2 regions of the Streptococcus sp. sy018 genome follow, and region 2 is predicted to be linked to the other one. Evidence: predicted binding sites of a transcription regulator. Region 2 holds the regulator's gene; the other holds the start of a gene.
What was found. Region 2 encodes NrdR, which represses ribonucleotide reductase genes. Its sites were predicted from a motif close to ACACNATATATNGTGT; they were not measured.

Region 1 (5,407 bases), on a different contig from region 2:
AGTTGGCACGGCTTCGATACTTGATGCGTCAGTGACAAAAGTCAAGGCTCGAGTCATAGTACGCACTGAGCGACCAAAATCAGAAGATGTCATTAGATTTAAGACATTGGTTGAACCAAGGTTACATGAAATATCAGTTCCCATTTTGACAAATTCTTGGGAATCGTTAATTTCGCTCGGTGTTTGTACTTGTAAAATCTCCGAACAGAGATTGCTCATAATGATTTTACCGTCAATGGCACTGGTCTTGTTGGCAGTATCAATATTGATGATATAAGGATAGCCAGATTCTTGTTGTAGTTTAGAAATCTCAGTTTCCAAATCACGCGCCTTGATTTTCGTCTTGTTAATCTTAGGATTGGCAACTAATTCATCATACTTTTCTGTGATGTCAATGTAGCTATATGGCACCCCATATTCACGTTCAATAGAATAAGGACTAAATAGATACATCTCTTCATTTTTACGAGCTAATTCGTAAAATTTATCTGGGACAGTAATGCCCAAAGATAATGTTTTGACACGAATTTTTTCGTCAGCATTTTCCTTTTTGGTTGAAAGGAAGTTAAGAATATCTGGATGAAAGACATCGAGATAGACAACACCAGCTCCTTGTCGTTGACCAAGTTGATTAGAGTAAGAAAAACTATCTTCAAACAATTTCATGACAGGCACGACACCACTAGCTGCACCAGCAAATCCTTTGATCGGCGCACCAGCTTCACGAAGATTGCTAAGAGAAATTCCAACCCCACCACCAATACGAGAAAGTTGCAAAGCCGAGTTGATTGAACGTCCAATTGAGTTCATGTCATCCGTGACTTGAATCAAGAAACAAGACACCAATTCACCACGGCGACTACGACCAGCATTCAAAAAACTTGGTGTTGCCGGTTGATAACGTTGATGAATCATTTCCATCGCCAAGTCACGAGCTAACTCTTCTTGTCCATCAGCAAAATAAAGGGCATTGAACAGCACACGGTCTTCAATGCTTTCTAAATAATAATCACCATCATTTGTTTTTAAAGCATACTGTTGATAAAACTTATAGGCTGCCATAAAGGACTGGAAGCGGAAGTTTTGTTCTTTCAATTCTTGAGCGAGCTTTTCAATAAACTCAGGCTGATATTTTTTGATAAAGCCTTCTTCAAGATAATCATGTGCTAAAAGATAAGTAATTTTCTCAGTCATGCTTGCAAAAGTCATGGTATTTGGTAGAACATTTTCCTTGAAAAATGCTTTCAAGGCTTCCTTATCTTTGTGGAGGGGGATTTGTCCGTTGATGGGACGATTGATTTCATTATTTAATCGAAAATAAGAAACATCAGTAAGGTTTTTAAGACTCATGGGATAATATTCCTTTTACATAATCGACATCTTGCTCGGTACCATTAAATTCAAATTCGTATAAAAGCGGTAGTTGATAGGTTTGAGCATAGCGTCGGGCTGTTTTACAAAAATCGGGACCGAAATTACGATTACCAGAACCAATAACTCCTTTACAATGAAGATAGTTGTCAGCTAAAAACTCATCAACCACTTCAACATCTCCCTGGTCATAACTAGGAACTAAAAGAATAAAGGGAGTATCAACAGTAGGAAGAGGAGTGGTTACACTTAATTCAAGAGCAACTTGCTCCAAGCCTAGCTTTTTGACGAAACGTTGGCACTGGCCTGTCAGTGAATAAAAGACTAACTGCATCATAGTAGAGTTTTTAATTTTTCAGGTTGGAAACCAGAAAAAACAACATCTCCAGATTCGATTACAGGAGCAGCAGTAAAACCTAGACTTTTGACATAGTCAACTTTCTCAGGATGTTCTTCAATATTGATTTCTTCAAAATCAGCTCCAGCTTCTTCAAGAAAACGTTTGGTCATTTTACATTGCATGCAATTATTTTTAGAAAAAACAGTAATTTTAGCCATGTTATTGATTCCTTTCTGTTAGGTGTAATAGCACTTTAATATCATACCTAAAAAAAAAATAAAAATCAACTAGGAAAATTGATGTTTTTGGCTTATCTTGTGGTTGGAGAGATAAACAGGCACAAGATATAGTGTTTTCTCGTTGCTATGCTTATTGCTAGCAAAGGTTATGATTTTTGAAAAAATACCTTGTAAAAGAATGGAAAATATTTCATTTTAAGGTGATAATTTGCTTTTTCTACTTGATAAAAAAATAGCAATGTGCTATAATTTTTTTGTAAGGGTTATCATAGATAATCTGAAATTTTAGTAATAATTAAAGGAGAACCATTATGGCTTCAAAAGATTTCCACATTGTGGCAGAAACAGGTATTCACGCTCGTCCAGCAACTTTGCTTGTTCAAGCAGCTAGCAAATTTGCTTCAGATATTACACTTGATTACAAAGGTAAAGCAGTAAACCTTAAATCAATCATGGGTGTTATGAGTCTTGGTGTTGGTCAAGGTGCAGATGTAACAATTTCAGCTGAAGGTGCAGATGCTGATGAAGCTCTTGTTGCTATCGAAGAAACAATGACAAAAGAAGGTTTGGTATAATCAAAATGACAAATATGCTAAAAGGAATTGCTGCCTCTGATGGTGTTGCTGTTGCTAAGGCATATTTACTGGTTCAACCGGATTTATCATTTGAAACAGTAACTGTTTCAGATACAAGTGCAGAGGAGGCTCGTTTAGATGCAGCTCTTGAAGCTTCACAAAACGAGCTTTCTCTTATCCGTGAAAAAGCAGTAGATAGCCTAGGAGAAGAAGCGGCAGCAGTTTTCGATGCTCACCTGATGGTTCTTGCTGACCCAGAAATGATTGGTCAGATTAAAGAAACGATTCGTGCTAAGCAAGTTAATGCAGAAGCAGGTCTAAAAGAAGTGACGGACATGTTCATCATGATTTTTGAAGGTATGGAAGACAACCCATACATGCAAGAACGTGCTGCAGATATTCGTGATGTGGCAAAACGTGTTCTTTCACATCTTCTTGGTGTTAAATTACCAAATCCAGCAACAATTGCTGAAGAATCGATTGTTATCGCTCATGATTTGACGCCATCAGATACAGCTCAGCTTGATAAGAAATTCGTTAAAGCTTTTGTAACCAATATTGGTGGACGTACAAGTCACTCTGCGATTATGGCTCGTACACTTGAAATTGCAGCGGTACTAGGAACTAACAATATTACTGAACTTGTTAAAGATGGTGATGTTTTGGCGGTTAATGGTATCACTGGTGAAGTGGTTATCAATCCAAGTGAACAAGAAATCGCTGACTTTAAGGCGGCTGGTGAAGCCTATGCTAAACAAAAAGCAGAGTGGGCTCTTTTGAAAGACGCTCAGACTGTTACTGCAGATGGTAAGCACTTTGAGTTGGCAGCAAATATCGGTACACCAAAAGATGTTGAAGGTGTCAATGATAATGGTGCAGAAGCAGTTGGGCTTTACCGTACAGAATTCTTATATATGGATTCTCAAGATTTCCCATCAGAAGATGAGCAGTACGAAGCCTATAAGGCTGTACTTGAAGGCATGAATGGTAAACCTGTCGTTGTTCGTACCATGGATATTGGTGGTGATAAGGAATTACCTTACTTTGACCTACCAAAAGAAATGAACCCATTCCTTGGTTTTCGTGCTCTTCGTATCTCAATTTCTGAAACGGGCGATGCTATGTTCCGTACGCAAATTCGTGCCCTTCTTCGTGCCTCAGTTCATGGTCAATTACGCATCATGTTCCCAATGGTTGCTTTACTGAAAGAATTCCGTGCAGCTAAAGCAGTATTTGATGAAGAAAAAGCTAACTTGCTAGCAGAAGGTGTGGCAGTTGCTGATGATATTCAAGTTGGTATCATGATTGAGATTCCAGCGGCAGCGATGTTAGCTGATCAATTTGCTAAAGAAGTTGATTTCTTCTCAATCGGAACAAACGACTTGATTCAATACACTATGGCTGCTGACCGTATGAATGAACAAGTATCTTATCTATACCAACCTTACAACCCATCAATTCTTCGTTTGATTGACAATGTCATCAAGGCAGCTCACGCTGAAGGTAAATGGGCAGGTATGTGTGGTGAGATGGCAGGTGATCAACAAGCTGTTCCACTTCTTGTTGGTATGGGATTAGATGAGTTCTCGATGAGTGCAACTTCTGTTCTTCGCACACGTAGCTTGATGAAGAAACTTGATACAAGCAAAATGCAAGAATATGCTCGTCGTGCTTTGACTGAATGTTCAACAGCAGAAGAAGTACTTGCTTTGGAAAAAGAATATGTCAATTTTGACTAGTCTTAAATTTATAAAAGTTTAGTTCTCAATTTAGAACTAAACTTTTTTACATTAAATAGGAAACATAATTTTATTTTTTGAAAACAAATCAAAAAAGTTTTATAATGGTAGTAGTATGACTAAAAGGAGACAATGATGTCAAAACAATATAAAAATTATGTCAATGGCGAGTGGAAACTTTCTGAAAATGAAATTGAGATTTTTGCTCCAGCAACCAATGAATCTCTAGGTACAGTTCCTGCTATGAGCCAGACAGAAGTAGATCAAGCTATGGCCAAAGCTCGTGAAGCACTACCAGCTTGGCGTAGTTTATCTTATGTTGAACGAGCAGCCTATCTTCATAAAGTTGCAGATATTTTGGTTCGTGATCAAGAAAAGATTGGTGCAATCTTATCTAAAGAAGTTGCTAAAGGCTACAAGGCAGCTATCAGTGAGGTAGTACGTACGGCTGATATTATTCGTTATGCCGCAGAAGAAGGAGTTCGTCTATCTGGCGAAGTCTTGGAAGGCGGTAGTTTTGAAGCAGCAAGTAAGAAAAAAATTGCTATGGTTCGTCGTGAACCAGTTGGTCTTGTCTTAGCCATCTCACCGTTTAATTATCCTGTTAATTTGGCTGGTTCCAAAATTGCACCGGCTTTGATTGCTGGAAATGTTGTAATGTTCAAACCACCAACACAAGGCTCTATTTCAGGTCTTCTTCTAGCTGAAGCATTTGTTGAAGCTGGTTTACCAGCAGGTGTATTTAACACCATCACAGGTCGTGGGTCAGAAATAGGTGATTATATTGTTGAACACCCAGCAGTTAATTTTATTAACTTTACAGGATCTACCCCAGTTGGTGAGCGAATTGGTCGTTTGGCAGGTATGCGCCCAATCATGCTTGAATTGGGTGGTAAAGACTCTGCCATTGTTTTAGAAGATGCCGATTTGGAATTAGCAGCTAAACACATTGTTTCAGGTGCTTTTGGTTATTCTGGTCAACGTTGTACGGCAGTTAAACGTGTTATGGTTATAGACAGTGTGGCTGACCAATTAGCTTTTCTAATTAAAACAGAAGTGGAACAATTAAGTGTGGGGATGCCAGAAGAAGATGCAGACATCACACCATTGATTGATACGGCTTCTGCTGACTTTATTCAAGGT
Region 2 (5,407 bases):
ATAGGCCTTTGGGAGATTCAACAATTTTACACGACCTGTGATTTCTCGTTCTTCTTGCTGTGCTTTAAGCTCTGCTGTTTCCAGATAAGACACGTCCGCATAGCCTTCATTCATGACCAAGATCGGCTGATAGCCCTTTGCCACATAAGCAGAGTCCTTACTTAAAAAACGTTGTCGTTCAATCAGATACTGATTAAACTTCGGCAGACTACGCTTAATTTCTTCCTGTGACAAGCCCTCCCGGCTAATAAATTGAGCAATATCACTATCAGCCAATATGGCTTGTAACAGTTGTCTTGTTTCAACCTTTTGAAAACCATCACGGTTCAGGGTTTGACTAATCTTTTTCATCTAGTCCTCCTTTCTCAACTGGGCTAAAAGGTCCTGCTTAATATTTTTTAACCTAGCTTTATCTTCATCACTAGTTTGATTTTGGTAATCTTGATTACTCCACTGGGGAATATTAGGTTTAGTCATTTTTTTAGCCGACACCTTAGACTGACTAGACGGTTTCATGCCGATTTTCAGATACATCAAAGCGGCTTCTGCACTGTTAATCTTTTTATAGGCAAAATCATTGGCTAATTTCAAGACATAATTCCGATTCAAATTAGTTGAATTAGTCTTTTTTAAACTATACATGATGATGACATTGATTAGCTCATCCAATAAATCCTTACCAACTAATTCAGCAATCAAACGCCGTTCACTATCTAAAAGACTAGCTTGATAAGGTTTTTTTAATAAAGCTAGTAACGCTTCCGGTTGCTGACGTTTAACTTCCTGTAAAATAGCCTCTTCTTCTTTAGAAAATTTACCTGATACCGTCTGTTCTTGTTGCAGTTTCTTCGATAAAATCCGTTTTGGGTAGATAACCCCTTGATAAGAGGTTTCCTTAGCTAATTGATACAAGGTTAACCAATCCAACTTAAATCGCTCAGCTAACTCATACAGGGCTAAAATATCATCCTGCTCCTTGGCAAAACGTAGCCGTTCTTTAAGCATTCGTTTTTTGAAAGGCTCCAAATCAAAGACGGCCTGTTTGATCTCAAATTGTGGTTCTAACGAGGTAGAAAAAACAGCTGAGAAAGATTTAGTGAGTTTAGTCAAACCTGTGGGCAACTTAACCTGCAAACTAGCGACTGCTTGTACACCTAAGGCCTTTTCTAGCAAGGCACGAAAAGCAGCATTTGCTAAAAATTCCTCAGTTGGTAAAGGGGCCTTTAAGTGAACTAAATAAGCACTTCTTTCTAAATCTTGGTAAAGGTCTAACAGTTCGATTGCAACTAGTCGATCCAAGGCCTGATTTAACTCTTGCGGTGTGAGTTGCAGTTGATCTAATAAATGACTCACTGACCATTCTCTTGAACCATCATCAAAAAAAGTCACAAAATAATAATAAAGGCTAAGGGCTTTTTGTCCCATAACTGGTAGATAAAGGCGGTGCAAACTCTGATGATTGGGACTCAACCAGTTATGTGCCAAATAAGAAAAGCGATCAGTCGGTTTCATCTGCTACCTGACTAGACTTGCCTTTGCTGCGAACTTTTTTAGTAATTTGTTTCAAGAGTTCTTCAATTTCATCCACATCCTTAAAACTGCGATAGACACTGGCAAAACGAACATAAGTGATTTCATCTAATTCTGCCAATTCATCCATAACCAAATTACCGATAACCACACTAGAGACTTCACTGTCATAATCCATACGAATTTTTCGCTCAATTCGGTTAATAGCCTTATCAATGTCATTACTTGAAACGGGACGCTTTTGAGCACTTTGAATAATCCCATTTAAAATCTTATCTCGAGAAAACTGCTCTCTTGTCCCATCCTTTTTAATCACCAATAAAGGCGAGTCCTCCACACGTTCAAAGGTCGTAAAACGTGCCTGACAATCATCACAAACACGGCGACGACGAATAGCCTGACCGTCTTCAGCTTGACGGCTATCAACAACACTAGATTTATTACCTTGACACTTAGGGCACCGCATTTTTTTTTACTCCAATCATTCTTTGCTTATCTATTTATTCTACCATATTTTAGGTAATTATAAAAGGAAGGGCCAACCCTTCCTTAAATTCTAATCATCAAATAAACCATCTAAAGCTGCAAAAGGATTGTTAGCCTCTTTTTCTTCAGCTTTGAGGTTCTGATATTGACTTTCCGTCAACACGACCCAATCATTACCTGATGGTAACTGATCTGCCTTAGCCTCTTCTTCCGTCAAAACTTTTAGAGGAATGTTTAACAAGATATTATCAATCACACTCTCAGCTAAATCAATCGCATCACCTTCAACAACCAAAACAAGATGGTCTTCAACCAAGTCTTTTTTGTCTGCGACTTGACTGGCTTCAATAAAAATCTCATCAACCAAAAGTTGCTCAGTCAAATCAACTGGCACTAAAGAACGACTAGATGGCAGAGTGATGACATAAGACAAGTCATAACTCAGATGATACAAGCCATCTTCGTAAACCACACGTCCCTTGGCAACAAGAGCTGCTACTTTCAAAATCTCTGGCTGTCTATCTTGAAGAGCTATTGTGACATCTAAACTTTTTTCAAAAGAAAGACCTTCTTGACTTTTCTTGATCTCATTAAGATTAAACACTGCTTTCTCCTTGTCTTACTACATCTGTCTCAAACGTTCAATTCGATCAGCAATTGGTGGATGAGTTTGAAAAAGTGCTTGAAAATCCTTTGACTTACGAGGATCACTAATATAAAGTGCCGCACTCGCATCATCTACCTGCTGACTCATAGGAGCAGATTGATCTAATTTTTGTAGGGCATTGATCATCCCTTGAGGATTACGGGTTAGTTCAACAGAACTTGCATCAGCCAAATACTCACGTTGGCGAGAAATAGCCAGACGAACCAAGGTGGCTGCCATTGGCGCTAGCATAATAGATAATATCGCAAAAACTAGAATTAAGGCAGAGGCACCACTGTTGTCACGATTATTTTGACGACGACGTCCCCCACCATACCACATCATACGACCACTCATACTACCAATTAGAGCTATTGCACTGGTTAAGGCAACCGCAATCGTTGAAATACGAATGTCATAATTTCGGATATGGCTGACCTCATGTCCCATAACACCCTCTAACTCTTCACGATTCATGACGGCTAGAAGTCCTGTAGTTGCAGCTACCGCAGCATTTTCAGGCTTAGACCCTGTCGCAAAGGCATTTAATGCCCTATCTTCAATAATGAAGACACGTGGCATCGGAATCTGAGCGACCATAGCCATGTCTTCGACGATTCGATAAAGTTCTGGAGCTTCATTTTCCGTGACCTCACGAGCATTATTCATAGACATGACCACGTTAGTTGATTGAAAAAGCATGCTCATGGCATAGATGGCACCAATGATGAGAGCAATCACGGCTCCGCCACCTAAACTCCCCCACATGAGATAACCGACACCTGCTCCCAATAGGGCTAGCAACGCAAAAAAGGCAATCAAAAGCAAGACAGTCCGACGCTTATTACTTGCAATTTGTTGATATAGCATATTGACCTTTCTTTAATTAGAAGTTAAATTCCACTTTAGGTACTGCTTTTTCTTCCTCTGGTGTTTGTAAAAATTCACTGGCCTTGAAACCAAAAATTCTTGCAAACAGGTTGGTTGGGAAAGTTTGCAACCTAGTATTGTAATTTGCTGTTGTTGTATTGTAAAGCTGACGCGAATAAGAAATTTTATTTTCAGTGTTGGTCAACTCGTCCTGTAGTTTAACAAAGCTAGCATTGGCTTTCAAGTCAGGATAATTTTCTGCTACTGCAAACAGACCTGACACTTGTTTAGACAAGGCGTCGCTGGCTTGCATGGCTTCGTTTGGTGTTCCAGCACTCAAGACTTGTGTACGAAGTTGCGTAATTTTTTCAAAGGTCTTTTCTTCGTAGTCTGCATAACCCTTAACCGTTTCAATCAGATTGGGAATCAAATCATTACGGCGTTTAAGTTGGACATCAATCTGACTCCAAGCCTCCTGCGTTTGCATTCGACTCTTTACTAAACCATTGTAAGCCGAAATCCCAAATAGAGCCAAAACGACCACAACAATAATCATAATCCACATGTTTCTTACCATCCTTTCTTGTTTTGAACATTATACCAAAAATCCTGTCATTATGCCAGTTGGAGCTAGTTAGCGAGCGACTAGCTCACTTTTTTTCCCCTTATTTTTATGGTACAATAAAGTCAAGGAGAAAAGAAACACTTATGACACCTGATGTATTTTACCAACTCTTGGCTGAGGCTGGCTTTGCCCTATCAGACCAACAAAAAGAGCAATTCGAAACCTATTTTGAGCGATTGGTTGAATGGAATGAAAAAATCAACCTGACTGCCATTACGGAGAAAAACGAGGTCTATCTGAAACACTTTTACGATTCTTTGGCACCGATTCTCCAAGGAAAAATCACCAATCAAGCCTTGAACATCTTAGATATTGGGGCTGGGGCAGGTTTTCCTAGCCTCCCTATGAAAATCCTCTTTCCTCAGTTAAATGTCACCATTATTGATTCGCTCAACAAACGCATTAACTTTCTGAACCTACTCGCCCAAGACCTTGGTCTGACAAACGTGCAGTTTTATCACGGACGTGCCGAAGACTTTGGTCAAGACAAGGCATTTAGGGGACAATTTGACATCGTTACGGCTCGTGCCGTGGCTCGCATGCAAATCTTATCTGAGTTGACCATTCCCTTTCTCAAAATCAAGGGTCAGCTCATCGCACTCAAGGCTAGCTCTGCTGAAGAAGAATTAGATCAAGCTAAAAACGCTCTAAACCTTCTCTTTGCTCAAGTTGATGACACAATCAACTACCAACTACCAAACGGTGATGACCGTAATTTGACTATCGTGGTCAAGAAAAAAGAGACTCCCAACAAATACCCTAGAAAAGCAGGGATACCAAACAAAAAACCACTATAATCCCTTGATAAATGGTTCTCAACAACAGAAATCTCTTCAAAACAAGATCAATCTTTCTTTTGAGGCATTATTGACCAGTCGCAAGTAAAGATAAGACATGTCTATCTACTATACCGTCTGCTTAGATTAGGAGTGATTCGCCTATGATGAATTATGAGAAAATGATAACTGATGTTCTAAACGATCCAGAAGTCAAACAAAATCAGCGACTCCATACCTTGTTTTCTAAATCATTATCACGATACTTAAAAAATCACGATCGAACAGAAATTGCTTATCTTGTTAATGACATCTCCTATTACTTAATCTTAAATAACTACATTGCCCCTAAGATTGTGCTTGACTTTGCCACTAAAACCCAAAAAGAATTACACAGACTAAGAGGACTGGGTTCCGCCCTAGATATGTTAGCCACGTCAATTTTGGGATTTGTGATTAAAGAGAAAGTAAAAT

Region 1: nrdH (glutaredoxin-like protein NrdH) is a predicted target of NrdR. The motif match lies at 2,049-2,064, and genes of this name have one in related genera.

What each region holds. Positions count from the first base shown of each region.
Region 1 covers NZ_VOHN01000001.1:317,072-322,478, forward strand. Annotated here, with positions in the region: gene nrdE (class 1b ribonucleoside-diphosphate reductase subunit alpha) at 1-1,350, opposite strand, end outside; gene nrdI (class Ib ribonucleoside-diphosphate reductase assembly flavoprotein NrdI) at 1,340-1,708, opposite strand; gene nrdH (glutaredoxin-like protein NrdH) at 1,705-1,929, opposite strand; gene FRX52_RS01550 (phosphocarrier protein HPr) at 2,262-2,525, shown strand; gene ptsP (phosphoenolpyruvate--protein phosphotransferase) at 2,531-4,264, shown strand; gene FRX52_RS01560 (NADP-dependent glyceraldehyde-3-phosphate dehydrogenase) at 4,400-5,407, shown strand, end outside.
Region 2 covers NZ_VOHN01000002.1:19,487-24,893, forward strand. Annotated here, with positions in the region: gene dnaI (primosomal protein DnaI) at 1-351, opposite strand, end outside; gene FRX52_RS02405 (DnaD domain protein) at 352-1,512, opposite strand; gene nrdR (transcriptional regulator NrdR) at 1,499-1,996, opposite strand; gene FRX52_RS02415 (DUF177 domain-containing protein) at 2,087-2,620, opposite strand; gene htpX (zinc metalloprotease HtpX) at 2,639-3,532, opposite strand; gene FRX52_RS02425 (LemA family protein) at 3,549-4,097, opposite strand; gene rsmG (16S rRNA (guanine(527)-N(7))-methyltransferase RsmG) at 4,241-4,954, shown strand; gene FRX52_RS02435 (bacteriocin immunity protein) at 5,098-5,407, shown strand, end outside.